One region of the Rhizobium brockwellii genome, then DNA from elsewhere that is predicted to be linked to it. Evidence: predicted binding sites of a transcription regulator. Region 1 holds the regulator's gene; each other region holds the start of a gene.

The links. Region 1 encodes LexA, which represses DNA repair genes until DNA is damaged. Its sites were predicted from a motif close to TGTTCNNNNTGTGTTCNG; they were not measured.
Region 2: the regulator LexA is predicted to act here: its motif matches at 5,639-5,656, upstream of RLCC275e_RS33740 (ImuA family protein).
Region 3: the regulator LexA is predicted to act here: its motif matches at 7,302-7,319, upstream of RLCC275e_RS23185 (2'-5' RNA ligase family protein).

What each region holds. Positions count from the first base shown of each region.
Region 1 covers NZ_CP053439.1:1,784,456-1,794,982, reverse strand. The annotation lists gene pdhA (pyruvate dehydrogenase (acetyl-transferring) E1 component subunit alpha) at 1-75, opposite strand, end outside; gene RLCC275e_RS09125 (FtsB family cell division protein) at 221-541, opposite strand; gene eno (phosphopyruvate hydratase) at 678-1,952, opposite strand; gene kdsA (3-deoxy-8-phosphooctulonate synthase) at 2,090-2,935, opposite strand; gene RLCC275e_RS09110 (VOC family protein) at 2,932-3,828, opposite strand; gene lexA (transcriptional repressor LexA) at 4,026-4,745, shown strand; gene RLCC275e_RS09100 (ComEC/Rec2 family competence protein) at 4,726-7,158, opposite strand; gene gltA (citrate synthase) at 7,449-8,738, shown strand; gene lpxB (lipid-A-disaccharide synthase) at 8,773-9,951, opposite strand; gene RLCC275e_RS09085 (LpxI family protein) at 9,948-10,527, opposite strand, start outside.
Region 2 covers NZ_CP053445.1:35,686-46,212, reverse strand. The annotation lists gene RLCC275e_RS33750 (error-prone DNA polymerase) at 140-3,403, opposite strand; gene RLCC275e_RS33745 (Y-family DNA polymerase) at 3,403-4,914, opposite strand; gene RLCC275e_RS33740 (ImuA family protein) at 4,835-5,590, opposite strand; gene RLCC275e_RS33735 (hypothetical protein) at 5,798-6,058, shown strand; gene RLCC275e_RS33730 (SOS response-associated peptidase) at 6,140-6,817, shown strand; gene dinB (DNA polymerase IV) at 6,895-7,977, shown strand; gene RLCC275e_RS33720 (DUF1127 domain-containing protein) at 8,338-8,484, opposite strand; gene RLCC275e_RS33715 (3'-5' exonuclease) at 8,656-9,636, opposite strand; gene RLCC275e_RS33710 (hypothetical protein) at 9,996-10,172, opposite strand; gene RLCC275e_RS33705 (AbiJ-related protein) at 10,356-10,527, shown strand, end outside.
Region 3 covers NZ_CP053439.1:4,747,491-4,758,017, forward strand. The annotation lists gene xseA (exodeoxyribonuclease VII large subunit) at 1-1,028, shown strand, start outside; gene RLCC275e_RS23150 (NAD(P)H-dependent oxidoreductase) at 1,031-1,624, shown strand; gene RLCC275e_RS23155 (aminopeptidase) at 1,823-3,076, opposite strand; gene RLCC275e_RS23160 (glutathione S-transferase family protein) at 3,204-3,887, opposite strand; gene RLCC275e_RS23165 (MarR family winged helix-turn-helix transcriptional regulator) at 3,971-4,414, shown strand; gene ybaK (Cys-tRNA(Pro) deacylase) at 4,478-4,951, opposite strand; gene RLCC275e_RS23175 (ArsC family reductase) at 4,984-5,334, opposite strand; gene RLCC275e_RS23180 (M14 family metallopeptidase) at 5,454-6,515, opposite strand; gene RLCC275e_RS23185 (2'-5' RNA ligase family protein) at 6,617-7,225, opposite strand; gene RLCC275e_RS23190 (methylated-DNA--[protein]-cysteine S-methyltransferase) at 7,487-8,050, shown strand; gene RLCC275e_RS23195 (SDR family oxidoreductase) at 8,162-8,896, opposite strand; gene RLCC275e_RS23200 (oxidoreductase) at 8,955-9,806, opposite strand; gene RLCC275e_RS23205 (Atu4866 domain-containing protein) at 9,865-10,236, opposite strand; gene RLCC275e_RS23210 (LysR family transcriptional regulator) at 10,365-10,527, shown strand, end outside.

The sequences.
Region 1 (10,527 bases):
TCCATTCGATGCTTTGGCTGCCGGTTTTGCTGCAGTTTTGCGGCTGGAAACGGTCGCGGTCTTTCGCGGCGCCATTCAACCCTCCCTATGGGTTTGTCGTTTCTTGGTGGCGCGTACCATAGGGAAGAAATATGACCACAGCAATGCCATAATTGCATGGCTCGTATTCGGTGCTAAATTATTGGAAAAACTACGAAAACTACAATTAACCTGTTTCCGGTTAATTGGAATAGTGGTTGAATACGACGATCTCGTCGGCGCGCGACATATTGAGCTGATAACGCGCTTTCTCGTCCAACATATCCTTGTCGAGCGAGCCGTCACTCAAGAGCGCGACCTGATTTTCCAGATGTTCGCGCTTCGCCTTCAAGACTGCAAGCTCTTTTTCACGCGCCACACGCTGATGCTCGAACGCCTCCGTCGCGCGCAGGCCGTAATCGCCATGAATGCAATGATAACCGAAATAGGAGAGGAAGGCGACCGTCATGGCCGGAATGACGAAGCGACCGATCTTTCTCTTCTTATGATGCTTTGTCCACATACACGCATGCTCTTGAACGCATTACCAATTCGTTCAATCTAACGCGCAGAGATTAACCGTTCGTTGACTCTAAAAAACGGGCAACAAAAAACCCGCGCCGGGAGGCGCGGGTCAAGCCGTTGAAAATCAGATCCGATCAGCCGCGAATGATCGACCGGCCGGCATACTGGGCCTGCGGGCCGAGGCCTTCTTCGATACGGATCAGCTGATTGTACTTGGCAAGACGGTCGGAACGCGACAGCGAGCCGGTCTTGATCTGACCGCAGTTGGTGGCAACAGCGAGATCGGCGATGGTCGAATCTTCGGTCTCGCCGGAGCGGTGGGACATGACGGCGGTATAGGCCGCCTTGTGCGCCGTGTTGACGGCATCGAGCGTCTCCGTCAGCGTGCCGATCTGGTTGACCTTGACCAGGATCGAGTTGGCGACGCCCATGCGGATGCCGTCGCGAAGACGGGCGGAGTTGGTGACGAAGAGATCGTCGCCGACGAGCTGGGTCTTCTTGCCGGCCAGGTCGGTCAGCGTCTTCCAGCCATCCCAGTCGTCTTCGGCCATGCCGTCCTCGATAGAGATGATCGGATACTTGGCGGCGAGCTCGGCCAGGTATTCGGCCATGGCGCCCGATTCCAGCGTGCGGCCTTCACCTTCGAGTACGTATTTGCCGTCCTTGAAGAATTCCGTCGAGGCGCAGTCGAGGCCGAGGCACATGTCGTCGCCCGGCTTGTAGCCGGCTTTCTCGATCGACTTCATGATGAAGTCGAGAGCTTCCGGCGCGCTCTTCAGGCCCGGTGCGAAGCCGCCTTCGTCGCCGACATTGGTGTTATGGCCCTGCGCGGCAAGTTCCTTGCGCAGCGTGTGGAACACCTCCGAACCCATGCGCACGGCTTCGGCGATCGAATCGGCGCCGACCGGCAGGATCATGAATTCCTGGAAATCGATCGGGTTGTCGGCATGGGCGCCGCCGTTGATGATGTTCATCATCGGCACCGGCAGCAGGCTGGCGGAAGCGCCGCCGACATAACGGTAAAGCGGCAGGCCGGACGCCTGGGCAGCAGCCTTGGCGACGGCGAGCGACACGCCAAGGATGGCGTTGGCGCCGAGACGCGACTTGTTCGGCGTGCCGTCCAGCTCGATCATGATGTTGTCGATCTGGATCTGGTTTTCGGCGTCGATGCCGCCGATCGCGTCGAAGATCTCGGTGTTGGCGGCTTCGACCGCCTTTTCGACGCCCTTGCCCAGATAGCGCTTGCCGCCGTCACGCAGCTCGACCGCCTCATGCGCGCCCGTCGAGGCGCCCGAGGGGACGGCCGCGCGGCCCATGCTGCCATCTTCGAGATAGACATCGACTTCGACGGTGGGGTTGCCACGGCTATCGAGAATCTCGCGGGCGATGATATCGGTGATTGCAGTCATGGGTTCTTCCTGCTCGGTGGGTGATAAATGGTTCGAAACCTGTCTTAGTCGAAGGCGTGCAAATTACAATGCTGCAATAGCCTTCGCACCAGCGTTCGGATTTGGCCTATAGCACGATCATGTCAGACTGTTGAACGTCAAGCCTTGGCGACCGCATCGAAGGCGAGCAGCTTTTCGAGAAGCCGCGGCATGTCCTTGAGATAGACCATGTTCGGGCCGTCGGAAGGGGCATTGTCGGGGTCCTGATGGGTTTCGACGAAGACGCCGGCAATACCGGCAGCCACTGCTGCGCGCGCCAGGGTTTCCACGAATTCCCGCTGACCGCCGGAGGAATCGCCCTGCCCGCCCGGCTGCGCCACGGAATGGGTGGCATCGAAGACAACGGGCGCGCCCATCGCCGCCATGATCGGCAGTGAGCGCATGTCGGAAACCAGCGTATTGTAACCAAAGGAGGCGCCGCGCTCACACAGCAGCACGTTCGGATTGCCGCTGGCGTTGAGCTTCTTCAGAACGTTCTTCATATCCCAGGGAGCAAGGAACTGGCCTTTCTTGACATTGACGACGCGGCCGGTCTTGGCGGCGGCGATGAGAAGGTCGGTCTGGCGGCAGAGGAAGGCAGGGATCTGCAGGACATCGACGACCTTTGCCACCTCCGCGCATTGCTCGGCGGTATGAACGTCGGTCAAGACGGGAAAGCCGAATTCCTTCTTGAGGTCGGCAAAGACCTCCATGCCCTTTTCGATCCCGATACCGCGTTCGGCCGACAGCGAGGTGCGGTTCGCCTTGTCGAAGGAGCTCTTGTAGACGAGGCCGATGCCGAGCTTGCCGCAAAGCTCCTTCAGCGTGCCGGCAACCATGAAGGCGTGGTCGCGGCTCTCCATCTGGCAGGGACCGGCAATCAGCGACAGGCGGCCGGTATTGGAAAAGGTGACCTGGCCTTCGCCTTCACCGATCCTGACTTCGGAATTCGTATCAGTGCTCATCGTGTTTCCTCGAAGGCGAAGAGCGTGCCCTGCCCGGGCGCGGGCTTCACCAGAATGCGATTGTTCTTGCGCGCGTATGTCACCCCGTTAGCAGCCAAATGCGCTTCTGTCACGGCAAGATCGGCCACAGTGAAGAGGATTGCCCGGCCGCGCAGGCCGCGATCTGCGGATGATCCGGAGATGTCGAAATAGGCCTCCAGCCCTTCCGGCGTCATCAGGTTGATTTTTGCATTCGACGCCGCGATATTGACGCCGAAACCGGTTTTCTCGACTGCCGATTGCGCCACGGCGAAGCTGACGAAGGCGGCGAAGGCGGCCGGTTCCGGCGCGCAAAGCGCGATCTCGACTATGCCGGTGACGCCGTTGGCATGCGTCTCCAGCGCGGCGCGGTCGGCCGGTAGCGGATTGACGCGCTCGACGGTAAATAGCAGGAGATCAGGCGCGCGCAGGTCGCCGGCAAAAGCTAGCTTGAAGCCGGCAATCGTCTCGGTACCGTCCGGCATCGTCATCGGCCGGGTGAACTGCAGAATCTCTCCGGCGCTCGATCCGTTGCCGACGAAATTCTGATGATCGATGCCGGCATCCTTGCTGCCGAAAGCCAGCCCCGAAAGCCCCTCCGCGCCGCAGCGGAAGCGGAACGCCCGGTTGCGGGCGGTGAAGACATTGCCTTGGCGCGCCGATGCCTCGCTCTCCTCGACACTCGCAATCCCGAGCGGCTCCAGATAGGTCTTGTCGGCGAAGAAGACGCAGGCATTCTCCGTTCCGAAGGGATGGCGCGCATCGGCGGCAACGGTGAAGCCGAGCTTGCCGAGCCTCTCGCGCGCCAAATTGATATTGACGACCGGCAGTACGACATGATCCAGCGGGTGCGGTTTGGCGGAATGCTCGTTCATGATATCCCCTCTCCTGAGACGGCAGAGATGTGTGAGAGTGCCGCCCAAGGCAAGACTTGTTTGCCAATCCGGCGAATGAAAATAAAAATCTCAACGAGTTGGCGCCAAGTTTTACGGAAATTTAGCTACTTGCGGAACACATATGGAACATATAGTGTCTGTTCTGGATTTGTTTCAATCACGAGGTCACAACGTCGATGCTCACGCGCAAACAACAGGAGCTTCTCCTTTTCATTCATGAGCGCATGAAAGAATCCGGCGTTCCGCCATCTTTCGATGAAATGAAGGATGCCCTGGACCTCGCCTCGAAGTCCGGGATTCATCGCCTGATTACGGCGCTCGAGGAGCGAGGCTTCATTCGCCGCCTACCGAACCGCGCCCGCGCGCTTGAGGTCATCAAACTTCCGGAGGCCTACAGCCCCAGCATCCAGCCGCGGCGCGGCTTTTCGCCGAGCGTCATCGAGGGCAGCCTCGGCAAACCTCAGCCGATCGCCTCCCCTGCTCCCGCAAAACCCGTCGCCGACAACGGCAACTCGGTCTCCGTGCCGGTCATGGGGCGAATCGCTGCCGGTGTGCCGATCTCGGCGATCCAGAACAACACCCACGACATCGTCGTTCCGGCCGACATGCTCGGTTCCGGTGAACATTATGCGCTGGAGGTCAAGGGCGATTCGATGATCGACGCCGGCATCTTCGACGGCGACACCGTGATCATCCGCAATGGCAGCACCGCAAGTCCTGGCGACATCGTCGTTGCTCTCGTCGACGATGAAGAGGCGACACTGAAGCGCTTCCGCCGCAAGGGTGCCTCGATCGCGCTGGAAGCGGCCAACCCGGCTTACGAGACCCGGATTTTCGGGCCGGACCGCGTCAAGGTGCAGGGCAAACTCGTCGGCCTCATTCGCCGCTATCACTGACATCGGTTAGGCCGGATTCGGTAAAGCTGTTGCTGCGCCAGTCATAGGCGCGATGGCGCATCCATGGTCGCGACAATGCGTCGAATGCGGTTGCGACCTCCAGGCCGGCGTCCGTGAAGCGCAACTCGACGGATCCGGCCCTGCGCAGCGTCTCGCCGGTGAAGAGCGTCGCACCTGAGCGGCAGCTGTTGAAACGCAGGCGGACCGACGTCACGATGATATCGGCCGCGTCGCATGCCGGGCCGAGATAGGCGGCATTGTCGATGACAGCAACCACACGACCATTGCCAAGCCTTGATGTGCACCAGGCCTTCTTGACGCAGGAAAAGCGGTTTGCTTCACCGGCCGCTGCGGCCGCCCGCATCGCGGACCTCGCTTCGTTCTGCTGATCGCGGGAAAGCTTGACGCGGTGGTCTTCTCCCACCGGAGGGATAGCAGGACCATCCAGCATCTTCGGCGGGTCATGCTTCGGCAGGACCAGCGCTCTCTGCCACTGGTCGAAGATGAAATCCGGTGGTCTTTCACGGTTGGAAGCCATTGCTGCCGCCTCGACCACCGCGACGAGACTGCCATCCTCCGAAATCACCAGATCCGGCGGCCGGGGAACCGGTAGAAGCAGCAGGATGAGCGTTGCGACCGCGATGATCGATGTGCCGGCATGGCGCAACCGGGTGCGGAGCAGCGTCAGCAGCAGAAAGCCTGCCACGGCGACCGCGAAATACCATGCGGGCAAGCGGCCGACGTCGATATTGCCACCCCAGCCGGACACCGTCTTGGCGACCGCGATCACCAGATCGAGGCCGAATCCGACGACCTTCCAAGGCAAAACGTCCAGACCGAAGGGCATGAGCAGCATCGCCAGCAGGCCGGCCGGCATGATGATGAAGGAGATGATCGGCATTGTCGCGAGGTTTGCCGGCAGGCCATAGGCGGTCAAGCGATGAAAATGCTCGATCGAAAACAGCGCGGTGGAAAAACCACCGATCAGCGAGGTCAGGAAGACGCCGCCGAAGAAGCCCGCAACCGTAACGAAGGGCCTGATGATCGACAGCTTTAGAAAGGCGTTTTCGCGGACGCGCCGGTCCTTCCACAGCTGATAGCCCGATACCAGCGCCAATGTCGCGGCAAAGGACATCTGGAAACTCGGCCCCAAGACCTCGGAGGGTGAAATGGCGAGGATGACGAGCGCCGAGAGCGCGACATTGCGCAGGCTGATCGACGGCCGGTCGAAGAAGACGGCAATCAACATGATGGCCATCATGATGAAAGCGCGTTCGGCAGAGACCGCAAAGCCGGAGATCAGGAAATAGGCGGTGACCGCGATGAGCGCGCCGGCTGCCGCGATCTTCTTCGTCGGATAGGCTTCAGCAATGCCGGGAAAGAGGCTGAGCAGCATCCGGAAGCCGACGAAGAAGATGCCGGCCGACAGCGCCATGTTGAGACCGGAGATGGCGATGATATGAGCCAGACCAGACTGGCGCAGCGCCTCCGTCGTCGCATCCGAAATGGCGCGCCGCTCGTCCGTCACGAGTGCAGCGGCAAAAGCGCCGGTGTCGCCGGGCAGGATCGATCTTATCCGGTCGCCAATGCCGCTGCGCAGCCGGTAGAGCCCTTCAAGCAACGCTTCCACCGTCGATCTGGCGGCCTGCGGACCTGCCTGCAAATCGACCTTGGTCGGCGCACCGTAGAAGAAGCCGTTGGCGCCGATGCCGTCGAAATAGGCACCGAAGGAGAAGTCGTTGAGCTCAGGAAGCGCTGGCCCTGCCGGCGGCGTCAGCCGTGCCCTGCCGGTGATAATGTCACCGATCTCGAAGGCCGCGTCCGCGCCGCGGGCTATCGCGGTTATACGCGCCGGCGGCCGCTTCACCTCCGGTGCCTCCGTGCCGGTGACGGCAAGAATATAGCGCCACCGCCCGCGACCGTCGCCTTCGCGCCGCTCGACGCGGCCGGTCACCGTCGTCGTCACTGATGAATCGAGGATCACGGTCGAAGCCCGCCGGCTCTCGAACTGCGCCGAGACCATGCCGCAGGCCACGAGCGAAAGCGCCATCAGCGTTGCCCGCAACGCCGCCCGGCTGCGGCTGGCGATGAGAACCGCCACGGTCAGCACCAACAGGCAGAGCAGCGATGCAACGAGGGGGAAGTCCGATGCCGCAAGAAACCAGAAGGCTGAGCCGGCGCCGAGGAAGACCGGCGAGAACAGCAGCAGGCGGCCATGGTCCGCTTCTTCGCTCAGCATGCGCATGCCGGCACGCAGCGATTGCGAGGCTGCTGCCGGCAGCCGGTGGCGCCACGGTGTCGCCGACTGCGTCCTTGCCGGCCAAGTCACCACGGCAGGCGGAGAAAAACCGGCGGTGTCGGCAAGGCTGGCGCCTGCTTCCGGCCGCAATTCGACTGTCGTCAACTCCTGCATGCGCCGCCCAAGGTCACCCGCTCAGGCAGGCAGAATGCAACCACCAATCAAATCCGGCAAGCATAATCGATTGAAATATGAGGGAAAATCGCGAGCGCCAAAAGACCAGTCGAATCATCGGCTTCCGATATGCGTGCGGCTCATCGCTGCAGTGCCTAAAAGGTGATACCGCAATGCACAAAATGCCATCACGGTAACTTGGCATTAGCTTCGCGATCATATAGCTATCGGTGAGGACGCTTAACCCCTATGGCGCTTTTATGGCGCCACCGCCATTTCGGAGGATCAGCATGACGGATCAAAGCGCTACAATAAAAATCGGTGACAAGTCTGTCGACCTTGCTGTCAAAAGCGGCACGATCGGCCCGAGCGTCATCGATATCGGTGCCCTCTACAAGAACACGGCTTCCTTCACCTACGATCCGGGTTTTACCTCGACCGCATCCTGTGAATCGAAAATCACCTACATCGACGGCGACGAAGGTGTCCTGCTGCATCGCGGTTATCCGATCGAGCAGCTCGCTGAGCACGGCGACTTCCTCGAGGTCTGCTACCTCCTGCTTTACGGCGAACTGCCGACCACCGTGCAGAAGAAGGATTTCGATTACCGCGTCACGCACCACACCATGGTGCACGAGCAGATGAGCCGCTTCTTCACCGGCTTCCGCCGCGATGCGCATCCGATGGCCGTCATGTGCGGCTGCGTCGGCGCTCTGTCGGCCTTCTATCATGACTCCACTGACATCACCGATCCGCACCAGCGCATGGTCGCCAGCCTGCGCATGATCGCCAAGATGCCGACGCTTGCCGCCATGGCCTACAAGTACCATATCGGCCAGCCCTTCGTTTATCCGAAGAACGACCTCGACTATGCCTCGAACTTCCTGCGCATGTGCTTTGCCGTGCCTTGCGAGGAATATGTGGTCAATCCGGTGCTTGCCCGCGCCATGGACCGCATCTTCATCCTGCATGCCGATCATGAGCAGAACGCCTCGACCTCGACCGTCCGTCTCGCCGGTTCGTCGGGCGCCAACCCGTTCGCCTGCATCGCCGCCGGCATTGCATGCCTCTGGGGGCCCGCTCACGGCGGTGCTAACGAAGCAGCCCTCAACATGCTGACGGAAATCGGCACGGTCGACCGCATTCCGGAATATGTCGCCCGCGCCAAGGACAAGAACGATCCATTCCGCCTGATGGGCTTCGGTCACCGCGTCTACAAGAACTACGATCCGCGCGCCAAGATCATGCAGAAGACGACGCATGAGGTGCTCGGAGAACTCGGCATCAAGGACGATCCGTTGCTCGAAGTGGCGATGGAGCTGGAGCGCATCGCGCTCACCGACGAATATTTCATCGAGAAGAAGCTCTATCCGAACATCGACTTCTATTCCGGCATCACGCTGAAGGCGCTGGGCTTCCCCACGACCATGTTCACCGTGCTCTTCGCGCTCGCCCGCACCGTCGGCTGGATCGCGCAGTGGAACGAGATGATCGAGGATCCGGAACAGCGCATCGGCCGTCCGCGCCAGCTTTATGTCGGCGAACCGAAGCGCGACTACATTCCGGTTTCGAAGCGCTGATTGCTTCAGAAGGAACCTAAAAAAGAAAACCCGGTCAGAAACGACCGGGTTTTTTCTTTTTCAGCACGTCGAGAAGGATCTCGGCGGCATGCTCGCCGGGCGGTGTTTCGGTCTGCATGCGTTGCCAGACGAGATCATAACCCTCGTTCATCGCCTTTAATTGGAACGTGTCGGCCGATAGCCGCTCCATCCAGCGCGCCAGGCTGGCGCCGCGGACGATCTCGTTCAGATATTCCGGCACGACGGCATAATCGGCGATGATATTGGGCAATGCGCCCGTCCACACCTTAATGCGCCGGGCGAGCAGGCGGATAATCCAATCCGTCTTGTAAACGGACACCGTCGGCACGCCGGCAAGGGCGAGTTCGAGGATCACCGTGCCGGAAGCTGCCATCGCCGCATCCGCCTCGGCAAGGGCCTTCCATTTCTGCGCCGGCCCGACCGCCACCTCCGGCGGCGTGGCCCAGCCGGCGACGAGCCCCTTCACCAACGCTTCGTTGTGCGGCACGGTCGGCAGCAGGAATCGCATCGGGCCGTTGCGGGCGACAAGTTCTTTGGCCGCATCCTCGAAAAACGGAAGCAGTTTGGCGATTTCGGAGGATCTTGATCCAGGAAGCATCAGGATCGCCTTGCCGGCTCCCTCGACGGGTGTGCGCATGGCGCGCTGCCGCCGCGCTTCGAGCAGCGCCGGATCGGCGGTCAGGCGATGGCCGACATAGGTGGTCTCAGGCCCGCCGAGCGCACGCATTGTTGCCGGCTCGAAGGGCAGGACGGCGAGCACATGATCGACATAGGCGAGCATGCGCGTGGCGCGATATTCCTTCCAGGCCCAGACGCTCGGACAGACATAATTGACAACCGGCAGATCGGGCAGCGCGGTGCGGACACGTTTGGCGACGCGATGAGTGAAGTCCGGGCTGTCGATGATAAGAAGAATATCCGGCCTTGCGGCGATGATGGCAGCCGTCGTCTGTCGGATCAGGGTATAGAGCTTTGGCAACCGGCTCAGCACCTGGGTGATGCCCATGATCGACAGCTCGGAGAAATCGAACAGGGATCGCAAGCCTTCCGCCTGCAGCCCCTCGCCGCCGACGCCGACGAGCTCCACCGGTCCGCTATGAATTCGCTTCAAGGCGGCGATGAGATCGGCACCGAGCAGATCCCCCGACACCTCGCCGGCAATGACGGCGATCTTCAGCGGCGCCCCGTTCATTCAAGCCCCCATGCCGGGAGGCCGCGGTCGATGCCACAGACGAAGAGCCCAGCCTCATCGGCGGCTTTGATGACGGCGGCGCGATCGAGCACCAGCGAGCGGCCGGCCTCGACGGCGACGCCGGCAAGGCCGGCTTTCCTCGCGTTCAGAACCGTGGAAACGCCGATCGCTGGCAGGTCGGCACGGATATCCTGTTGCGGCTTGCAGAGCTTGACGAGTGCGCCACGGCGGCGCGGCGAGATGCGCCCGGCGGCTCTGAGACCCGCGACACGCTCCAGCATCTCGTCCGTGCCCTCAAGACCCTCCAGCGCGACGATGCGCCCGCCGATGGCGACAGCACCCTGGCCGACATCGAGCCGGCCCAGCATCTCAGCGGCATCGGCTGCGCGCCTGATATCGCGTCGGTCTTCCTCGCCAGGCGCTGCAGCGCCAAGCGGACCGACATAGGCAAGAAGGTCGGGAGCGATCTCATGAGCGCCGACGACCCGGCGGCCGTTTCCCTCGATCAGCCGGATCACCATCTGCAGCACCGTATCGTCGCCGCCGGACAGCAAGGTGCGGATCACGGCCGGCATC
Region 2 (10,527 bases), on a different replicon from region 1:
ACAAGGGCGAGGTCGCCAAGAATCGGCATCGTTGGATTGACGCAACTGCTCTCCGGAGTCGCTATTCTCACACCGATGGTCTTGACCGGAATCGAACCGCCGCTTTCTTCATTGGAGAAAGCTGGTCACACTGGATTCCTTAATGAAAATTCCTGCTCTTCACCTTCAACGTATCGATGTGCAAGTCAGGCACGAACAAATCCCGCGGTTTCACACCCACCTGCGGCCGCTCACGGCTATCCGGGCTGCCGGGCACTCCATGGGCGAACTCATCGCCGCGCCCCGACGGCACCCTGAAGGTGTCCCGCTCGCCCAGGCTCGCAAGATCGCTGGTCAAATCGAACATCCGTTGCGCCACCAGATGCACGACGCCGCCTTCGCGCTGGATCTTGCCGTTGATCGCCATCATCGCGGATCCAAGCACGACACGGCGCTGTTTTTCAAAGAGGCTCGGCCAGACGACAATATTGGCAACGCCTGTCTCATCCTCGATGGTCATGAACATGACGCCCTTGGCACTTCCCGGCTTCTGACGGACAAGAACCAGACCCGCCGTCATCAGCCAGCGACCATCGCGGGCCGAGGTTGCCTCGGCGCAGGTGACGATGTTTCGGCGGGTGAGATCCTCTCGCAGGAAGCTGACAGGATGGGCACGCAGTGTCACGCCGGTATGGCCATAGTCCTCGACGACATTGGCGCCCTCCGTCATCTGCCGAAGCGCCACATCCGGTTCCTGCTGTTCGGCAATCACCGCCCGCTCGCGATCGGCAGCCGCAGCGAAGAGTGGAAGTGGTTCGTCGCGCAAGGCCTTGATCGCCCAGAGCGCATCGCGCCTTTCAAGGTTCAAGGATGGCCGGAATGCATCAGCTTCGGCGAGCTTGACCAGGGAGGCCGACGACACGCCGGCGCGCCGCCACATGTCGTCGATGGAAACGAAGGGATCGTCGCCGCGCGTCACCGCGATTTTTGCCGCATCCTGTTCGGGTAGTCCCTTTACCAGACGCATACCGAGCCGCACGGCATGGTCGTCGGTTCCGCTGATCTCCTCAAGCGTGCAATCCCACCGCGAACGATTGATGCAGACTGGCCGGATAGCTACCCCGTGGGCCCGGGCATCCGTGACGATCTGCGCCGGCGCGTAGAAGCCCATCGGTTGCGCATTGATGAGGGCGGCACAGAAGACATCCGGATAGTGGCATTTGATATAGGAGGAGGCGTAAGCGATGAGAGCAAACGACGCAGCATGGCTTTCGGGAAAGCCATAGGAGCCAAAGCCCTCGAGCTGCGAGAAGGTTTTTTCGGCAAACTCTTCCGTGTAGCCGTTTTTCACCATCCCCTGGACCAACTTGTCCTTGAACTTGCTGACACCACCGGTGAACTTGAATGTCGCCATCGAGCGCCTGAGCGCATCGGCCTCGCCGGCTGTAAAACCGGCACAGACGATCGCCACCTTCATCGCAGACTCCTGAAACAATGGCACGCCCAGCGTCTTGCCGAGCACGGCCTCCAGTTCCGGCTTCGGATAGACGACTGCCTCCTTGCCCTCGCGCCGTCTCAGGTAAGGATGCACCATGTCGCCTTGAATCGGACCGGGGCGAACGATCGCCACCTGGATGACCAGGTCGTAATAGGTCTGGGGTTTTAGCCGTGGCAGCATCGACATCTGCGCGCGCGATTCGATCTGGAACGTGCCTAGCGTGTCGGCCTTTCGGATCATCGCGTAGGTCGGCGGATCTTCGGGCTCGATGGTGGCAAGATCGAGCTTCACTCCCTTGTGCTCTTCCAGCAATGCAAAGCCCTTGGCCATGCAGGTCAGCATTCCCAAGGCCAGCACGTCCACCTTCATGAACTTGAGCGCCTCGATGTCGTCCTTGTCCCATTCGATCGTTTGTCGATCCTCCATCCGGGCCTGCTCGATCGGCACCAGTTCGTCGAGCCGGTCATTGGTCAAAACGAAGCCGCCGGGATGCTGGCCCAGATGACGGGGTGCGCCCATCAGTTGCTGCGCCAGTTCCAATGTCAGTTGCAGGCGCCGGTCGGACATGTTCATGTTCAGCTCGTTGACCTGCTTTTCGCCAACGCCCTCCTTGCTCCAGCCCCAGACGCCGGCTGACAGCGCCGTGATCATGTCTTCGGGCAGGCCGAGCACCTTGCCGACATCGCGAAGCGCACCCTTGGCGCGGTAGCGGGTGACGGTCGCGCAAAGGGCAGCCCTTTGTCGCCCGTAGGTCTTGTAGATCCACTGGATCACCTCTTCGCGTCTGGCATGTTCGAAATCGACGTCGATGTCGGGCGGCTCGTTGCGCTCTTCCGAGATAAAGCGCTCGAACAGCAGATCGTTTGCGGCCGGATCGATCGCGGTGATCCCCAGCACATAACAGACGGCGGAATTGGCAGCACTTCCGCGACCCTGGCAGAGAATATCTTGAGATCGCGCAAATCGGACGATGCTGTAAACCGTAAGGAAGTACGGGGCGTAATCGAGTTTGCGGATCAGATCGAGTTCGTGATTGAGGGTCTTCAGCACATCATCAGGCACCCCTTCGGGATAGCGATCGCGAACGCCCTCCCAGGTGAATTTTTCCAGCGTCTGCTGCGCCGTCAGTCCGGGGATGATCGCTTCCTCGGGATATTGATAGGTCAGTTCACTCATGTCGAACCGACAGCGGTCGACGATCTCGCGGGTGCGTGCGAGTGCTTCCGGATAGCGGCTGAACAGACGGTGCATTTCCTCCGGTGGCTTCAAAAAACGATCGGCATGCCGTTCGCGCAAGAAACCGGCCTGATCGATGGTCGTGCGATGGCGAATGCAGGTGACGACATCCTGCAATTGCCGCCTTCCCGGCTCGTGAAACAGCACGTCATTGGTGACAACAGGTCGAACCTTGTGCCGGATCGTCAGAGTGTTGAGCTCATGCAGGCGCAGTTGATCATTAGGCCGGCGGCGTAGCGTCAGCGCCATGTAGGCGCGGTCGCCAAAGATCTCCCTCACCTTGCGCAACTCGACGGCGCATGCGTCATCGGCCTCGTCGGGGATCAGGACGGCGAGCAGTCCCTCTGCATAAAGAGCCACATCCGTCAGATCGAGGATGCACTTGCCTTTGCCGCCGCGCTCCTTGCCGAGTGACAGAAGCCGGCAGAGCCTCGAATATGCGGCCCGGTCCGTTGGATAGACCAGCATCGACATGCCGTCGGTCAGATCGAGCCTGCAGCCAACGACCAGCCGCACACCGGTTTCCTTGGCTGCTTCCCAGGCGCGCACGATCCCGGCCAGACTGTTGCGATCGACGATGCCAAGCGCCTCGATGCCGAGGGCTTTGGCAGTCGTGAACAACTCATCGCAACCTGACGCGCCGCGCAGGAAGGAAAAATGACTGGTGACCTGGAGTTCAGCGTAGCGCATCAGCCGTAGATCCCGTGCAGGAACCATTTGGCCGTTCCGGTCGCGGGATCCACGCCGTCGCCGGAGCGATAGACCCAGAAGCGATTGCCGTCCTCGTCCTCGACGGAATAGTAGTCCCTTACCGCCTCCATTTCGGAGGAACGGACCCACCACTCGCCGAATACCCGTTCCGGCCCGTCACCACGCTTGATGCGCCGGCGTTTCCCCCGCCAGGTCATTGATGCCGGCGGATGGTCGGGCGTGAGCGCAATGACCTCGATCCGTTCCGGGTGCGCCAGCATCCGGCTCGGCCGGGGCCAGCGGGTCGGCCAGGCCTGACCGAGCTTTTCGGAAACCGGGGAGACGCGCCCGACATTGCGCTCGGGAACGTCGCTTTCGACCGGCGCCAGCCGGTACATGCGCTGGCCGCGATTTCCAAGACTGTCGAGCAGCGGTGTGACGTCGACGATGGTTTCTTCGACCAGCGAGGAGATGCACTGCTTCTCTTCGAACGGTTCGATCATGGTAGCAGTGAGGGACAGTTTCTCGATGCCGAAACCGGGATCTATCTTCTCGATGCTGGAACAGAGAAGTTTTGTCAGATGAGGAATATCGCGCACCGGCTTTGCCGTTCCGGCACGCACGGACTGCAAGGTGTTGTCGACGCGGTAGACAATCAAGTCGGCGCGGCGAACGCCCTGCCCGCGCGTCTCCAACGCGGCGCAGAGTTCGACCACGAGCTTGCCGATATACTTGGCGATGGTCTCGGCCGCACCGATCGGTTCAGAAAAGGATTTGATCACTTCGATCAGGTCTGCGGTGCGAATGGGGTCGATCGGTTCGGCAAGGCGTCCGAACATCTGATCGAGCCTGCGGCCGACCTCCGGCCCGAAGCGCAATGTCAAAGGCGCCCGCGGCGTTGCGGAAAGCTCGCCGACGGTCCGAAACCCAAGCACGCCCAGACCGCTGACGATGTCGGGCGGCAGACGAAGGCTGGAAATCGGCAGGTTGACGACGGCCTTTGCTGTCTCACCAACTGGCACGATGATCACCTCTCGCCGCGTGGCGCGGGCGATCGCATGGGCACTGCCCCACGTATCGGCGATGGCGCCATGGGCCCGAAGACCATGACCTCTCAACGCGTTGACGAGACCAGTCAGCATCGGCAACTCGCCGCCGCGCAGGTGATCGGCGCCCTCGGTATCCATGACAATGCCGTCGGGACCGTCCATTGCCACTACCGGCGTATATTGGCGCAGCATCCACAGTGCCAGGCGCTCGATCGCCGCGGTGTCACCGTTGGGGTCGGCATCGACCAGGTGCAGGCCGGATATCATCGCCTGAGCTTTGGCGGCGGGCATGCCGATCCGCACCCCGGCCCTGAAGGCCGCCGCGTCGATGGCTGCGACAGTGCGTTTCGATCCACTGCGGGAAACGACGACCACCGGTGTTTCAGCCGAAATGCTGGGATCGGCGCGCCTGATCCTGTCCGTCGCGAGCGTGGGGAGAAAGACTGATACGACCCGTGGCATCGCAGGCACCTATTTCAAATTCCGCGGCTTCTCCCGCTCTTGCTCTGATCAATTCCGCCAGCCACCGTGCCCGCCCGATGCCCGGCACGGGAAGCGGTTCGGAGGGTAGGACGCTGATGCGCCACCGCGTCGTGGCAGCCGTCGGTTGACCGAAATCTGCTGCCTCCGTCGGACGCCGCCATCGTCGCAGCGCAATGCCGATCGTTCCTGAAGCCTCGGCCGCCAGTTGCAGCCGCCGCGAGGCGGTCATCGGCAGGCGCACAAGCTCGGCAACGACGGCGCCAAGCCCGCCAAAACGCAGGCCCTCCTCGAAATTCGTGAGCACATCCTCTTCCCGGTCGGCCTCGACATAGATGACCCGGTCATGATGAAGGCCTGCCTGTGCCAATGCCGGCGCAAACAGATCCGGCCGGGTCAGGCACCAGAGGACGTCGCCCTTCGTACGCGCGACGATCCCCGCGACGAACAGAGCGGCCGCGGCACCATGGACCGCGTCGGCGCCACCTCCTGCCACTTCGTGCAAGGCGCCGCGGGCGAGCCCACCCCCGGGAAGCTTTGCGTCGATCTCGGCAATCCCGAACGACAGCACCTCGCCCTTGCGTGCAGCTCCGCCTTCAAGCCGCCGGATGCGGTTCTGAAGCTCGGAAATGACGGGATTGGCGGCAGTGATTGGCATCGGGTTCCAACGTCAAGAGTGCATTTGCATAGCCGAAAAAAGCTGATATGTTCTGTTTTTGTTCTTTAAACAGCGATGAGTCAACGGGCAAGAATCGGGTGGACTGCAGCCAGCATCACGAGACGGCTTTTGCTCGATCGATTCATCAAGCAGATTCAATTCGATGCTGAATGTGACGAAAAATATCGTCGATGAGAAAATAGAGATATGCCCGGCCTGCTGACGCTCAGAGATTTCAAGGGACCGGTGATTACCGTCGAATGCAAACCGTGCGGGCAACGGGGCGAGCTTGATCGCAAGGCGTTGGTGAAACAGTTTGGCGCCAGCATGCGTTTTGTGGATCTGCGCCGTCGCATGGCAATGGGTTGCGACAAGATGCATTGTTCTGACGGGCAGGATAGATGCGGGACGGGATTTCCCTGTTTGCTGGAGGCGGCCTTGGTTTTTGAGCCGCAAAAGCCCACGTGATCGCTGGAGCTTTCAAAGCTTGATTGCGTTCCGAAAGGGTCGGAAACTTCGCCTCGACATGCATTGGATAGGAGGACGGCAATGTGTAATCTCTACAACGTGACGACCACGCGCGACGCGGTTCTCCAGTTCACAAAGGCATTCCGGGATCGGGCCGGCTGGAATGAAGCCTCCTTCGATGTTTATCCAGGCTATCAGGCGCCGATTGTCCGCGTCGCCGAGGACGGGAGCCGAGAGATTGCCCGGGCGACCTGGGGAATGCCGTCGCCGCCAGCCTATGTGAAAAACTACGATCCCGGCGTCACCAATATTCGCAATGTGAGTTCGCCGCACTGGCGGCGCTGGCTCGGCCCAACCAGCCGCTGCGTCGTGCCGTTCACCTCCTTTGCCGAACCGGATCCAGCCAGCAAGATTGAGGGAGGACGGGTGCCCAATGCCTGGTTTGCCGGCAATGAAGATCGGCCGTTGATGTTTTTCGCGGGCTTCTGGACCCCGTGGAAGGGCGTACGCAAAGTCAGGGATGGCGAACAGGAATACGAACTCTTCGGATTTCTGACGACCTCGCCCAACGAGATCGTCTCGCCGATTCATCAAAAGGCCATGCCCTCCATCCTGACCACGCCTGAAGAAGTCGAGACCTGGCTGACAGCACCGTGGGATGAAGCCCGCCACCTACAGCGACCGCTCCCGGGCAACATGCTGGTGATCGTGCCGCCGCAGGCCAAACCAAAGCCGGACGAAGAGGGTCTGTTGCTTTGATCACCAGCACCCAGCACGACCAGAGCAGTCAGACGCATGTTCACGAAATGCCGACTTACCATGTGGGAACTGACGTCATGGGAAGCGTGCAACCCATGCGCAAAATCATCCATGTGGACATGGATGCTTTTTATGCGTCGGTCGAACAGAGAGACAACCCGAAGCTACGTGGGCTACCATTGGCCGTTGGAGGATCGGCGGCACGTGGTGTTGTGGCCGCCGCCAGTTATGAGGCCCGTGTCTTCGGCGTGCATTCGGCCATGCCGTCAGTGACCGCCAAGCGCAAATGTCCGGAGCTGATCTTTGTGCCGCCGCGCTTCGACGTCTACAAGGCGGTATCGCAACAGATCCGCGAGATTTTTGCCGAATACACGCCGCTGATCGAGCCACTGTCGCTGGACGAAGCCTATCTCGACGTCACCGAAAACCTGAAGGGCATGGAGATCGCCACCGAGATTGCGCTGGAGATCCGGGCGAAGATCAAGGCGGTCACCGGCCTTAACGCGTCTGCCGGCATCTCCTACAACAAGTTTCTGGCCAAAATGGCGAGCGACCTGAACAAGCCGAATGGCCAAGCCGTCATCACGCCGAAGAACGGCCCGGGTTTCGTCGAAGCCCTCCCCGTCAAGAAATTCCATGGTGTGGGGCCAGCGACCGCCGAGCGGATGAAACAGCATGGCATTGAGACGGGGCTTGATCTCAAGTCGAAGTCCCTCGCCTTCCTTCAGCAGCATTTCGGCAAGTCCGGCCCTTATTTCTACGGCATCGCCCGCGGCATCGATGAACGCCGGGTCAGACCTGATCGCATCCGCAAGTCCGTCGGCGCTGAAGACACGTTCGTTGAGGACATCGATGATCTCGATCTGGCCAAAGCCGAACTGCGGCCATTGGCCGAGAAGGTCTGGCGCTATTGCGAGGCCCATGACATCACGGGAAAGACGATCACCGTCAAAATCAAATATTCAGATTTCAGTCAGGCGACACGCAGCAGGACCGTGTGGGGACCCGTGTCCGACGTCGACATGGTCTTGGAGAATGCTGAAACCCTGCTCGCCTCGGTGTTCCCGTTCAAACGGTCTGTGCGGCTATTGGGGATCACCCTGTCATCGCTCAACACCGAAGAGAGCGGGCAAGAGCCGCAGCTCGCGCTCGGGCTCTGATACCACGGTCCTGAAAACGAAAAAGCCTGCCGCGGGAGGAGGTGCGGCAGGCTTTTCGAAAAGAACCGAACAACGGCTGGGAGGAGGAGTGCCGCTGTTCCGACAGACGCCCTTTGGGAGGAGGAGTGGGCCGTCTGAATTCGAAGCTCTGCGGGAGGAGGTGCATCGCCTCGATGAAACCAAGATACCCATTCTCTCCGCATATTAAATAGACTTTGCTGCAGTGCAGCCATGCGGAAAATGCACGGCCTCATCCTGACGAGAGAGATCTCCAGCACAGCGCCTCGCGGCGGCCAGACACAGAAACGCCCGCGTCATCAGCGGGCGAATTGTCAATCAGGTTGGCTTGGAAACAGTCGCTTAGCGAGCGACCGACTGGCGAGCAACGCTGTGGATATCGGCGCGATTGATGCCGAGGTCCTGCAGTTCGCGCGAGCTCATGCGGCCAAGTTCGGTGACGGTCTGACGGTACTTGCGCCAGTTGTTGAAGGAGCGTGCTACGTTCATGATGATCCCCTTTCGTGAGGTCTCTTGACGCCAGCAACCATGCTTTGGTTCCAACGTCGTTTCGATGATTGGAATATAGGCTCTTGCCCGACCGTCGATAAGGCACAAGGTCTCAGGTCGGCCATGCGCTCAAAGCATGGGTCGCTTCAGAGATGCATCAAACGGATTGCATCAGGCCCGGAATCGGTCGAAGGCGGTCAGGCGCTTGATGGGTGGATCGGCGTCTGGATAACGGTAGATCTCTGCCCTGAGATATCGGAGCTCATCATCGAGCGCTTCTTCCCCAACCTCGATCCACCAGGATTTGGGACGGCCGTCGCTTCCGTCGGACCAGCGATAGCCTCGCGCCTTCAGGTGATCTTTCATATCGAAGGGGCTGTTCTCTGCAAAGATCCGGACACGTGAAGTCTGACTTGCTTCATAGAGCTCGGCGAAAGCGGTGAAAGCCGGTCCGTCCATTTCTCGAGCCAGGACCTCCAGAAGTGCAAAGCAATCGTCGACCGCCCGATGCCCATCGTGAAAATATCCTGCTTGCCCGATCAGGTAGCCGAGCTTGGTGCCTTCATATCCCCGCGACGACCAGTCGATCTCGGAGTTGGAGCAAGCCCAGGCCTTGCCGGCAAACAGGTGAGAAAATGCCTCGCAGAATGGCCGGTCGAAACCGGCATTGTGGGCGATAAGAATATCAGCAGGTTCAATCAGCGCCTCTAGCGCCGCCATGTCGATTGTTTGCCCGGCGACCATATCATCGGTGATGCCGGTGAGCCTGGTGATCTCGGGAGGAATGGAAACGCTCGGCTGCTGAAGCCCACCATAGATGCCGGTCACGTCACCGATGCTTCCTGTCGCATCGAAGGTGAAGGCGATCACGCCAATCTCGATGATCTCATCCTTGCGAGCATTGAGGCCCGTGGTCTCGGTGTCGAGAATGATGCCCTTGAGCGGGTATTCCGGACGCGGGAATGGTGAGATTGCGCGCGGCGCGAGTTTCTGGAGGATCCGATATCGACCTGTCTCCGACAGATACCGGACCATGTCCTCTTCACTTATGGGAACAGTATGCTGTTCGGGCTTGGCCAATTTGGAAATGTCACGCGTGACCACCGGGTCGCGGGAAACCTGTTCCGAAAACATGTCAAACTGTTCTACCATTCCTGTTGACAAACCCCCGCCGCCGATCTTCCACCTTCAAAACACGGCATGATCGGCAGATCAACCTTGTTGCTCGGAGTGCGATGTCAGCTAACCTGGCCAGTAAGGTTTGCAATCGCGAAGTTTCACGCGATGACAACTCTTGAGCTCTCGGGCAGAAGCATCCAAAATAGGAAGGGCATACCAGCTGTAGCAGAAACTGCGAAAGCCGTTCGCCTCCCGCAAGACCGGTCAAAAGGGTTGCCGCAGGAGGTTTAGCAGAGCGACGGCAATGCCGGAAACCGGGACCGACAGCACCCGGCGCGGGGGTCCGCTTGAAATGGATGCGCCACTTGTGTTTCCCAACATTTAGTTCGCTTTCACATCTCATCCGAACGCAGCCCTTGATTGCTGCCCCTCTTCGGGTTTGCTACCTTTTCTGGATTCGTTGGCTGGATTGCTGACGCAAGCATTTGCAGGTGTGAGGGGAAGCAACCAAAAATATGGCAGAGAGCCTTTACAGTCTGCTGTTTAACAAGCTGCATGGCATGACGCATGAGCAGCTTTCCAATGGTCTTCCAAGGGAGACCACCTTTACCATTCCAACGGGCGAGGGATGGTCGAAGCGGGATCGCATCAATGCTGCCCTTGGCAATTTATCTAAAAAGGCGATGGCCGAATTCGCAGTTGTCTGGGCCTCGGAACTGGACGACATCCCCCTGCAGGAGGCGGCACAGGCAATGCTCGAACAGGGCGCGCCTGCCATCACCGAAATCACACGTCGCGATATAGCCAAGGCTTTCGGTTACGATCTCGCCGGCGATCGACCCCTGATCGACATGATCGAGCGTCACTTCGTCATCAGCTCGCCCCTCGATGACTTCATCGGCCGGTCCGCCGCCAGCCTGCGCG
Region 3 (10,527 bases), 1.9 Mb from region 1:
AGGGATCCGGCGAGGAGGTGGCGAACGCCATCCGCGGCTTCAACGCGCTGGAACATTCAGGCGCCATCCCGCGCCCGGATGTGCTGATCGTCGCGCGCGGTGGCGGCAGCCTGGAAGATCTCTGGAGCTTCAACGACGAAATCGTCGTGCGTGCCGCGGCCGAAAGCCGGATACCGCTGATCTCGGCCGTCGGGCATGAGACCGACTGGACGCTGATCGACTATGCCGCCGATGTCCGTGCGCCGACGCCGACGGGGGCCGCCGAAATGGCAGTGCCGGTCAAGGCGGAGCTCGAGGCGCAGGCCGCCGCTCTTGCCGCGCGCCTGCAGGGCTGCATGAACCGGCAGATGGATCAGCGCCGCCAGTCGGTGCGTGCCCTGATGCGGGCATTGCCGTCGCTCGATCAGCTTCTCGCCTTGCCGCGCCGCCGTTTCGACGAGGCGGCAACCGGTCTCGGCCGCGGGCTGGAGCTCAACACCATCAACAAGCGCCGCGGCTTCGAGCGCGTCGGCGCGCATCTGCGCCCCGAGCTGCTCGCCGGCCGCATCGCCGAGCGTCGCCAGACGTTGAACGAGCGCATGGCCCGGGCCGAGCGCATGGTCGAGCGGCTGATCGACCGCTCGAAATCGCGCGTCGATCGTGCCGAAGCCATCCTCGCCTCACTGCCGGCCCGGCTGAAGACCCAGACCGACCGCGGTCGCGAACGCCTCGGCAATCTTTCTCGCCATGCCGATACGGCGATCCGCCACCAGCTGACCCGCGCGCGCGCCGAGCTTTCTTCGCAGGACCGCGTGCTGCAGTCGCTCTCCTATAAGAATGTGCTGAAGCGCGGCTACGCCGTCATTCGCGATGAGGATAACAGGCCAGTCTCGCAGGCTGCCCAACTCTCCGCCGGCATGGGAATCGCCATCGAATTCGCCGACGGTCGTGTCGGCGCCATGACCACGGAAGGCGGCGCACCGCCGGCCGGTGCCAAGAAGCGCAGCGTAAAACCCGCAGAACCGCCGAAGCAGGGAAGCCTGTTCTGACAATGCGTATCCTGCTGGTACTTGCCCATCCACTGGAGGACAGTTTCGCCGCTGCCGTGGCGAGGACCGCGCGCGAAGCACTGGAAGCCTCCGGCCATGTTGTCGATCTGCTCGATCTCTATGCTGAGAATTTCGATCCTCGTCTTTCGAAGGCTGAGCGCGGCGGCTATTTCGACCAGCCCTACGACACCTCAGCCTTAGCCGACATCGTTGCCCGCCTGAATGCTGCCGATGGCCTCATTCTCGTCTTTCCGCAATGGTGGTTCAATTTCCCCGCCATCCTGAAGGGTTTCTTCGACCGTGTCTTCGCCCCCGGGGTCGCCTTCAGCCATGACGCCGCCGGCGGCCGTATCGTGCCGCAGCTTACCAATATCAGGCTGCTCTATGCGCTGACGACGACGGGCTCGCCGTGGTGGCTGGTGCGTCTCTATATGGGCGATCCGGTGCGCCGGCTCTTGAAGCGCGGCATCGCCGCCTTCTGCTCGAAGCGGCTGCATTTCAAGATGCTCAGCCTGCACGACATGGACCGCGCCACCGATGCAAAGCGGAAGCTGCATCTCGATCGCGTGCGCAAGCTGCTATCGACGATCCGCTAGCATGCTGCCGGGGCTGGACGGTCTCCTCCTGAAGTGTGATCCACATCGCCTCGAAGGATCACCTGAGGCACAGGCGTTCTCCAGCCTCATACTCAGCACCCCGCAGGGCCTCGAAGGACGAGGCTGGCCGCCGCGCCGGCTCCAGCAAGGCCATGATGCTTGCCAGCGTCTGGCTCAGTCAGCGCACGATGATGCCGCTCAGGCCCATTCGCCCTGCCGCATCACCGGAACCCGTGAACCATCCGGCTTGATGCCGTCGATATCGACCTTGTCGGAGCCGATCATCCAGTCGATATGGATCAGGCTGGAATTGCCGCCCTGTGCCTTGATCTGCTCCTGGCTAAGGTTCGCTCCATCGAGGAAACATTTGGAATAGCACTGGCCGAGCGCGATGTGGCACGAGGCGTTTTCGTCAAACAGCGTGTTGTAGAACAGGATGCCGCTGGCCGAGATCGGTGAGGAATGCGGCACGAGTGCCACTTCGCCGAGCCGGCGCGCGCCCTCGTCGGTATCGAGCACCTTGTTCAAGACCTCTTCGCCGCGCGAGGCCTTGGCCTCGACAATGCGCCCGCCCTCGAAACGCACCTGGATATTGTCGATCAGCGTGCCCTGGTGCGAGAGCGGCTTGGTGCTCGACACATGGCCTTCGACGCGCAGCGCATGCGGCGTGGTGAAGACCTCCTCGGTCGGGATGTTCGGATTGCAGGTAATGCCGTTCTTGGCGGTGGAAGCGCCGCCGTGCCATTCATGTCCGTCGGCAAGGCCGATCGTCAGGTCGGTGCCCGGTCCCCGGAAATGCAGCGAGGCGAAGCGCTCGCCGTTCAGCCAGGCGGAGCGCTTGCCAAGATTGGCATTGTGCTCGGCCCAGGCGGCGACGGGATCGCTGACATCGACGCGCGAGGCGGCAAAGATCGCCTTGGCAAGCTTGGCAATCGCGATCGGTTCCGGATCGTCGGGGAAGACCACCTTGGCCCAGGATGGGTTGGGATAGGAGACGATGTTCCAGTTGATGTCGAAATTCGAGATCTTCTCCAGCGCCGGCTTGTAGGCGGTGGAGTTGGCGCGATTGGCGCGGCCGACCTTGCCGGCATCCTGTTCGGACAGCAGCATCGGATTATCGCCGGCAACCGCGAGACGGGCCGCCCCGTTGGCATAGGCCTTGGCCATGCCCTCGTAGAGCCAGCCGGAGGCGCGGTCGAAGCTCTCGTCGCTGCCATATTGATAGCGCGCCAGCGTCGTTTCCTCGTCGGAATAGAAGGCGGAGACCAGTCCGGCGCCGGCCTGATAGGCGTGTTTGGTGATCAGGCGGACGAGCGGCAGCGCCACGACAGGCGCGGTAATCACCAGGTCCTGACCCTTCTGCAGCTGCAGGCCGACCTTGACGGCGACTTTCGCAAGCTTTTCCAGCTTGACGGGATCAACGGTGTTCTGGCTCTGGGGCATGAAAGTCATGGTTCAACCTGCCTTCTGTCATCGACGGTGGGAGGCCGGAAGACTTAGACCCGTTTGCGGCGAAAATGAAGCGCGCCGCTGCCGAATTGCAGCGGCCGGATTTATATGTCCGGCCGCTCGCGGGGCTTTAAGCTGCGGCAGGCAGCCTGAGCAGGATCGAGTTATGTTTTTCGAGGAATTCCATCAGCCGCTGCGGGTAATCCTCACCAACGGCGGCCTTGACGCTCGCCCGTTCGGAGAGCGCCTTGCGCCAACGCTTTACACGCTCAAGCCCTTCGAAGATGTCGCCGTCGCCGAGCGTCTCGAAGAGATCGAAATACCGAAAGACCGGCGCGAAGACGGCATCGACGAGGCTGAAGTCGTTGCCGGCGAAATAGGGGCCGTCCGTCAACACCTTCTCGAGCGTTGCGAATTTGGAGATGAGCGCCGTGCGCTTGGCCTCCAACTGCGCGGCATCCTCAGCCGTCTCGTAACCCCAGAGATCGGAAAGCACGGAGGAACCGAATTCCATCCAGCCGCGATGGCGGGCACGCGTCAGCGCGTCTTTCGGATGCAGCGCGACGCCCGGCTGTGTTTCCTCCAGATATTCGCAAATGACGCTGCTTTCGAAGAGTACCGCCTGGCTGCCGTCTTCCTCCTCGATCCGCAGCAACGGCACCTTGCCGAGCGGCGAGATCTTCAGGAACCAGTCCGGCTTGTTGGCAAGATCGATATTGATGCGCTCGAAGGGCACGCCCTTTTCGAGCAGCGCGATCGCGGCGCGCTGTACATAGGGGCAGAGATGATGGCTGACGAGGGTAAGCTTGCTCATGGGGGCCTCCTTGGCAATGATGATAGATGTAAATGCATCTAATATCGCTTGCAGCGGAATTCAAGATAGATGTAATTGCATTTATGTCCGAAAAAACGTCGAATCCAAGCGAAGCAGTCACCTCTGCCTGGACGAGCATCATGCGCGCCCGCGAGCGGCTGCTCGCTGCCATCGAAGCTGACCTAAAGGCAGCCGCCATGCCGCCGCTTGCCTGGTATGACGTGCTTTGGGAGTTGGCGCGCTCGCAAGACGGCATGCTGCGCCCCTACGAGATCGAAGAGCGGACATTGCTGGCCCAGTATAATCTTTCGCGGCTGCTCGACCGGCTGGAACGGGAGGGCCTGGTCCGGCGCGAAAACTTCGCTGAGGATGGGCGCGGCCGCTGGGTGGTGATCACAGATGCCGGCCGAAAACTTCGCGAGCGCATCTGGACGGTCTATGCCAGATCGATCGAGACCCACATCGGCTGCAAGCTTGCCGAAAACGAGGCGAAGGCGATCGCCGGCTTACTCGACCGCTTCCTCTAGATTCAACAGTAAGAACATGATGTTGTCCGAAAACCGCCTACACTTTTCGGCATCATGCTCCGATCAGGCAATCAACGGCGCTGCGACTGCCTTCAGCGCCTTCAACGCAGCCTTCGGATCGAGCCGCACCTGCAGCCCGCGCTGCCCGCCATTGATATAGACGAGCGGCTCGCCAAGCGCGGCCTCCTCGATCGCCGTCGGCACGGTCTTCTTCTGGCCGAACGGGCTGATGCCGCCGACATGATAACCCGTCAGCCGCTCGGCATCGGCAGGCTTCATCATATTGGCCGATTTGCCGTGAAAGGCGCTGGCAAGCTTCTTCATGCTGACCTCGCGATCCGACGGCACGACGACGCAGACCGGCTTGCCGTCCACCTCCGCCATCAGCGTCTTCAGCACCCGGTGCGGCGCCTCGCCGAGTGCTTCCGCCGCCTGCAGCCCGACGCGCTCGGCATTGGGGTCGTAGTCATAGGCATGAACGGTGAAGGGGACGCCTGCTTGCGAAAGAAGCTGTGTCGCGCGCGTGGTCTTGGACATCTCTTTCCCTCGTGAGCTCAGCGGGGCGCCTGTCAGCCTCCGAACGTACCGGCGTAAATCTCCGGCTTGAAGCCGACCAGCAATTTCCCCTTCGCCTCCAGCACCGGCCGCTTGATCATCGACGGTTGGTCGAGCATCAGCTGGATCGCCTTCTCCCGGGTCAGGTTCTCGCGCTCGGCATCGGGCAATTTGCGGAAGGTGGTGCCGGCGCGGTTGAGCACGGTATCGAGGCCGGCTTCGTCGATCCAGGCTTCGAGATGGGCGCGGTCGATACCGAGCGCCTTGTAGTCGTGAAACTCATAGGCGACGCTATGTTCTTCCAGCCAGCTGCGGGCCTTCTTCATCGTGTCGCAATTCTTGATGCCATAGATGGTGACGGCCATGCCCGATCGATCTCCCTGTGATGACAGCGAGATAACATGCACGAAGGCCGGCGCAAACGCCGTGCGACCTTTTATCCCCGAGCGCGTCGACAATCGCAGCAGGACAAAACCGGCCCGGCTCAATTCTCCAGCGTGCCGGCCTTGCGGGAGGCCTTGCTGGGTTCGTCACAGGCGATCTTCATCAGGTCGCTGCGCCGCCGCACCAGCCGGTCGGAGGTCCGGGTCAGGATCAGTCCGTCCTGCGGCGCGGTGAGCTCGATGCTGCCGCCCGGCTGCCCCGGCCGGGTGACGATCGTCGCCAGAAGCTCGCCTTCGGCAATCCTCTCGCCGATATCGCGATGGAAGAGTACGGCGCCGCCTTCTGGCGTGCGGATGATCTCCACATTGTCGAGCGGCACGGCCGGACCGGAAAATACCGTTGCCGCCGGTTTTTCGTCGCCAACGATGCCGCGTGCCGCAAGGAAGCGCCAGAGCCCGTCCGCATCCTTTTTCGCCAGCACCGGATCGACGTCGCGTTTGCCGCGCAGCTCGACGGTGACGGAGAGTTTGCCAGGCAGCCGGGAGCGGCGTTCGCCGGGAACTTCATATTTCCATGCGAAGCCGACGGCCTCCTCGAAGGCCGAGCTTTCGCCATCCGAAAGCAGCACGGCCTCCATGTCGAGCGCGGCGGCAAGATCGGCCGCCTCCGGCCAGAAGGCCTCGTCGATATAGGCATATTGCAGGGATTCGTCGTCGCAATGCAGGTCGAGCACGAGATCGGCGCCAAGCGCCAAATGCAGCAGCTGTCGCTTCAATCTATCGGTAGCCGGGTAATCATCAAGATCCTCGATCAGCGTCGCCCGATCGGTAATGGAGATCAGCGGAAAATCCCGGTTGAAATTGGTGCGTGAGCCCAGGTCGAAACGGCCCTGCAGCTCGCCGAAATGCGATTGCGCCGCACCGATCGGATTGGCCTGCGGCACGATGGTGATGTCGCCGGCGATCCCGCCTTGGTTTTCCGCCTGCCGCAGCCGCTCGCAGAGGAAATGCAGCAGCACCGTTCCCGGCAGCTCGCCGGCATGCAGTGCCGCCTGGATATAGATCTTCGGCGCCCTCGGATCGTGGCCTTTAAAGCGCAGCACCGGCAGCCGCCACTCCGTTCCCGGCGTATCTCCAGGGATGATGATCTCTGAAACGTCCATGCTGTCTTCGTTCCCGTTTGCAACCAGCGCCCGGTTAGGCATTCCGAGCTATATGAGCGGAAATAGGGCAAGCGCAAGCGTGGTCCGCAGACATCATTGCCTCAGCCGAGCAGTGGCCAGCGATCGATGATCCGATATTCGGTTTTTCCGAGAAGACTGTGGATGAGCAGGAATTCGGACGCCGTCCATGAAACGGGCGTGTCGAGCCTCGCCGGCGGCACGGTCTTGCAGTCGTAGAGCAGCGTCATATGCGGTGTGAAATCGCGGCTGATATTGTGCCGCAGTCCGGCATTGTGCATGCCGACACCGAGCTGGACATGCAGTCGGGTGAGCGGTTTCAGCCCGCCTTCGCCGTAAAGCACGAGCGGCCGCGCCTTACCTTCCCGCCTGAAGCTCATGATCCTGTCGAAAGTGATCGCAATCGGCGCGCTCTCCACCGTGGCGCCGGCCTGGCGCGCCGCAAAGACCGCGTCCTCGGGCAATTCTTCATAATCGTCGATGCCGATGATCGTCATATGCAGTGTCGTCAGCCGTGGCTTTGCCGAAAGAGAGAAAGTCTTCCCATAGTCATCGGCGATCGATGCCGCCTGCCGCTCAACCGCCGCAGGCGGACAGAGGGCGAAGAAAAGCCGGTGTCCGCCGTTATGGTTTTCGCCCGGTCGCCCGCGCCGACTTCGCCCATCCTCGAAGTCGAAGGAGATTTGGTTCATGGGCTCTCAGGGTCGTCATGACCCACCTCGTCGTTTCCAAAACGCGACGAAGGATACTCTGACGAGATTGAATATCAAGAACAAAAACAGAACATAATTTTCCGATACAATCTTCTCTGAATGGATGACGTGGATGTTCGATTGACATTGCGAGAGACGGATCGCGATATTTCCCGGAAGCCTTATGCGCGCAAGAAACGGGTTGAAACCGAGGCCGTCCCATACGATTTTGAGGGCAATCGAAAACGCGGAGGCTGTGTCATGGCTGAGACAACGCACCACTATCTCATCTTCGAAACCGCGGGCGGTTTCTGTGGTATCGCCTGGAGCGACGCCGGCATCACCCGCTTCCAGCTGCCGACCAAATCAGCAGAGGCGACCGAACGGCTCCTGCTGCGCCGCCTGCCGGATGCCGAAGCCGGCGCGCCGACGCCTGCTGTGCTGGAGACGGTCGCGGCCGTGAAGCGCTACTTCCAGGGCGAGGAGACGGATTTTTCCGGCGTCGAACTCGACCTTGCCGGCCAGGATACCTTCTTCCGGGATATTTATGCGGCGGCAAGGCGTGTCGGCTGGGGCCGCACCACCACTTACGGCGCGCTGGCCAAGGAGCTCGGCGTCGGGCCGGAAGCCGCCCGCGATGTCGGCCAGGCGATGGCGAAGAACCCCGTCGCTCTGATCATTCCCTGCCACCGGGTGCTTGCAGCCGGCGGCAAGATCGGCGGCTTCTCCGCTCCCGGCGGTTCGTCGTCGAAGGCCCGCATGCTGGAGCTCGAAGGCGTCAACCTTGCACCGCCGCCGCCTGCCCAGCAGTCGCTGGGTTTTTAGGCGGCGGAGGCTTTTCGTTTTCCGCAATTCCCGGCAAAATCGCTTCGCGCTTTGCCTGGCAAAACCGCTCTACACTTTTGCTGGAATTGCTTTGGCGGCAATCTCAGCCGCTCAATGCGGGCTGGCTGTCGGCCGGATGATGATCTCGCTGACATCGACATCATCAGGCTGGCTGACGGCGTAGAGGATCGAATTGGCAATCGCCTCGGGGCTGATCGTGATCGCCCTGAAAGCCTTCATGGCATCGCGCGCCGTCGGATCGGTGATCGTGTCGGCCAGTTCCGATGTCGTCGTGCCGGGAGATATGACAGTCACGCGGATCCGATCGGTCTCCTGCCGCAATCCGTCCGAGATCGCCCGCACCGCAAATTTCGTCGCGCAATAGACGGCCGCCGTCGGCGAGACGCTGTGGCCGCCGATCGAAGACAGGTTGATGATCTGCCCTGATCCCTGCGCCTTCATGATCGGAAGCGCTGCTGCGATGCCGTAGAGAACGCCCTTGATATTGACGTCGACCATCCGGTCCCATTCGTCGACCTTGAGGGCGTCGAGCGGCGAGAGCGGCATGACGCCGGCATTGTTGACGATGACATCCAACCGGCCAAATTCGGAGCGGGCAAAGCCTGCAAAGGCCTCCACCTGGGAACGGTCGGTGACATCAAGCTGTCGCAGGCGCACCGTCCCGCCCGTTGCGGCGATTTCGCCGGCGAGTTCCTCCAGGCGCTCGGTGCGGCGGGCACCGATCACGACATGGGCGCCTGCGGCAGCCAGCACCTTTGCCGCCGCCTCTCCGATGCCGCTGCTGGCCCCGGTGATGGCAATGACTTTTCCTTTGATATCAGACATCTCAAGCTCCATTTGCACGCCGCTCGCCTGGCGATGCGGCTGAGGGTTTTCTTGGCGGTTAGCTTGGGAAGTCGGCGCTGAGCGTCGTCTCCGCCCAGGCGTCGAAGTTTGCGCGCAACGCATCGAGCCGTTCGCGGGCGATCTTCAAGGCGGGTGTGCCGAGCAGCAGGCGTAGCGGCGGTTCATCCGCCTCGAACGCCGATATGATCGCGGTTGCCGCGCGCGCGGGATCGCCCGGCTGGTTGCCGGAGACCGAGCGGGTGGCCTGGCGGCGCTTGCCTGACGTTTCGGCATAGTCTTCGATGATCGTGCGGGATTCGACCATCGACCGGCCGGCCCAATCCGTGCGGAAGGCGCCGGGTTCGAGGATCGTCACATCTATGCCAAGCGGCCTGACCTCATGGGAAAGCGATTCCGATAGGGCTTCGACCGCGAACTTGGTGGCATGGTAATAGCCGGTTGCAGCAAAAGCGACGAGCCCGCCGAGCGACGAGACGTTGAAGATATGCCCTTGCCGGCGTCGGCGCATGCCCGGCAGAACCTGCTTTGTGATGGCGATCAGTCCGAAGACATTGGTCTCGAACTGGGCGCGTATCTCGGCATCATCGCCCTCTTCGATCGCCGAGAGGTAGCCGTAGCCGGCATTGTTGACGAGGACGTCGATCGCACCGAAATGCGTTTCGGCGTCACGGACTGCGCCGACGATGGAGTTGCTGTCCGTCACATCGAGTGCAAGGGCAAGCGCGCGGTCCCCGTGTTGTGCCTTGATATCTGCCAGTGTCTCGGGTCTGCGCGCCGTCATGGCGGCGCGCCAGCCACGGGCCAGCACGGCTTCGGCGAGTGCCCTGCCGAGGCCGGATGATGCGCCGGTGATGAACCAGATGGGTGTTGGGGAAGACATGATCGTCATCCTTTCCGGCCGGCAAACGCGGCCTTCTCCTGTGTGGTGTTGCCTTTCAGGCGGCACATCATTTGCGCCGAAGCACCATGCCGCCATGATGGAGGGTATCGCCGTCGACGAAATCGCCGTCGGCCGTGAAGCCCGTGTCATCCGAATATTCGATGTGGCTTCCGCTGACTTCGTAACGTCCTCGATAGGCGCTTTCGCGGTTGCCGCGGGCTTCGTCGTAACGGCCATTCGGCAGAAGTTCGTGGCGGACGCGGCCATCATCCGTCATCCACATGCCGATATAGGGATGTTGCTGCATTCTGTTCTCGCTTGTTTGTTGCTGCTGATCTCGGCGGTTCACGCCATCGGTGGCGGACGAACTGGTCGCCGCGCCAGCCAGGGTGACCGCCGTGAAAAGCTGAAGGACCGGGCTTCTGAAAATCTTTCGCATTGCCTTGCCTTTCGAAGAAGATCTGCCGATGAGTGCGTCTTGGCGTTGATCTCGACTTGAAAGATAGCGTGCCGATCCGCGGCGATTAAGTTGCCAATCCAGGATGCCTTGGTTAGAAATACTAACCAATGGTCGATGATCTCGAAGGCATTTCAGTTTTTCTCGCGGTGGCCGAAGCGCGGAACTTCCGGCTTGCCGGCGAGCGGCTTGGCGTCACCCGCTCCGCCGTCAGCCAGGCCCTGCAGCGCCTCGAGGATCGGGTCGGCGTTGCCCTGGTCCAGCGCACGACGC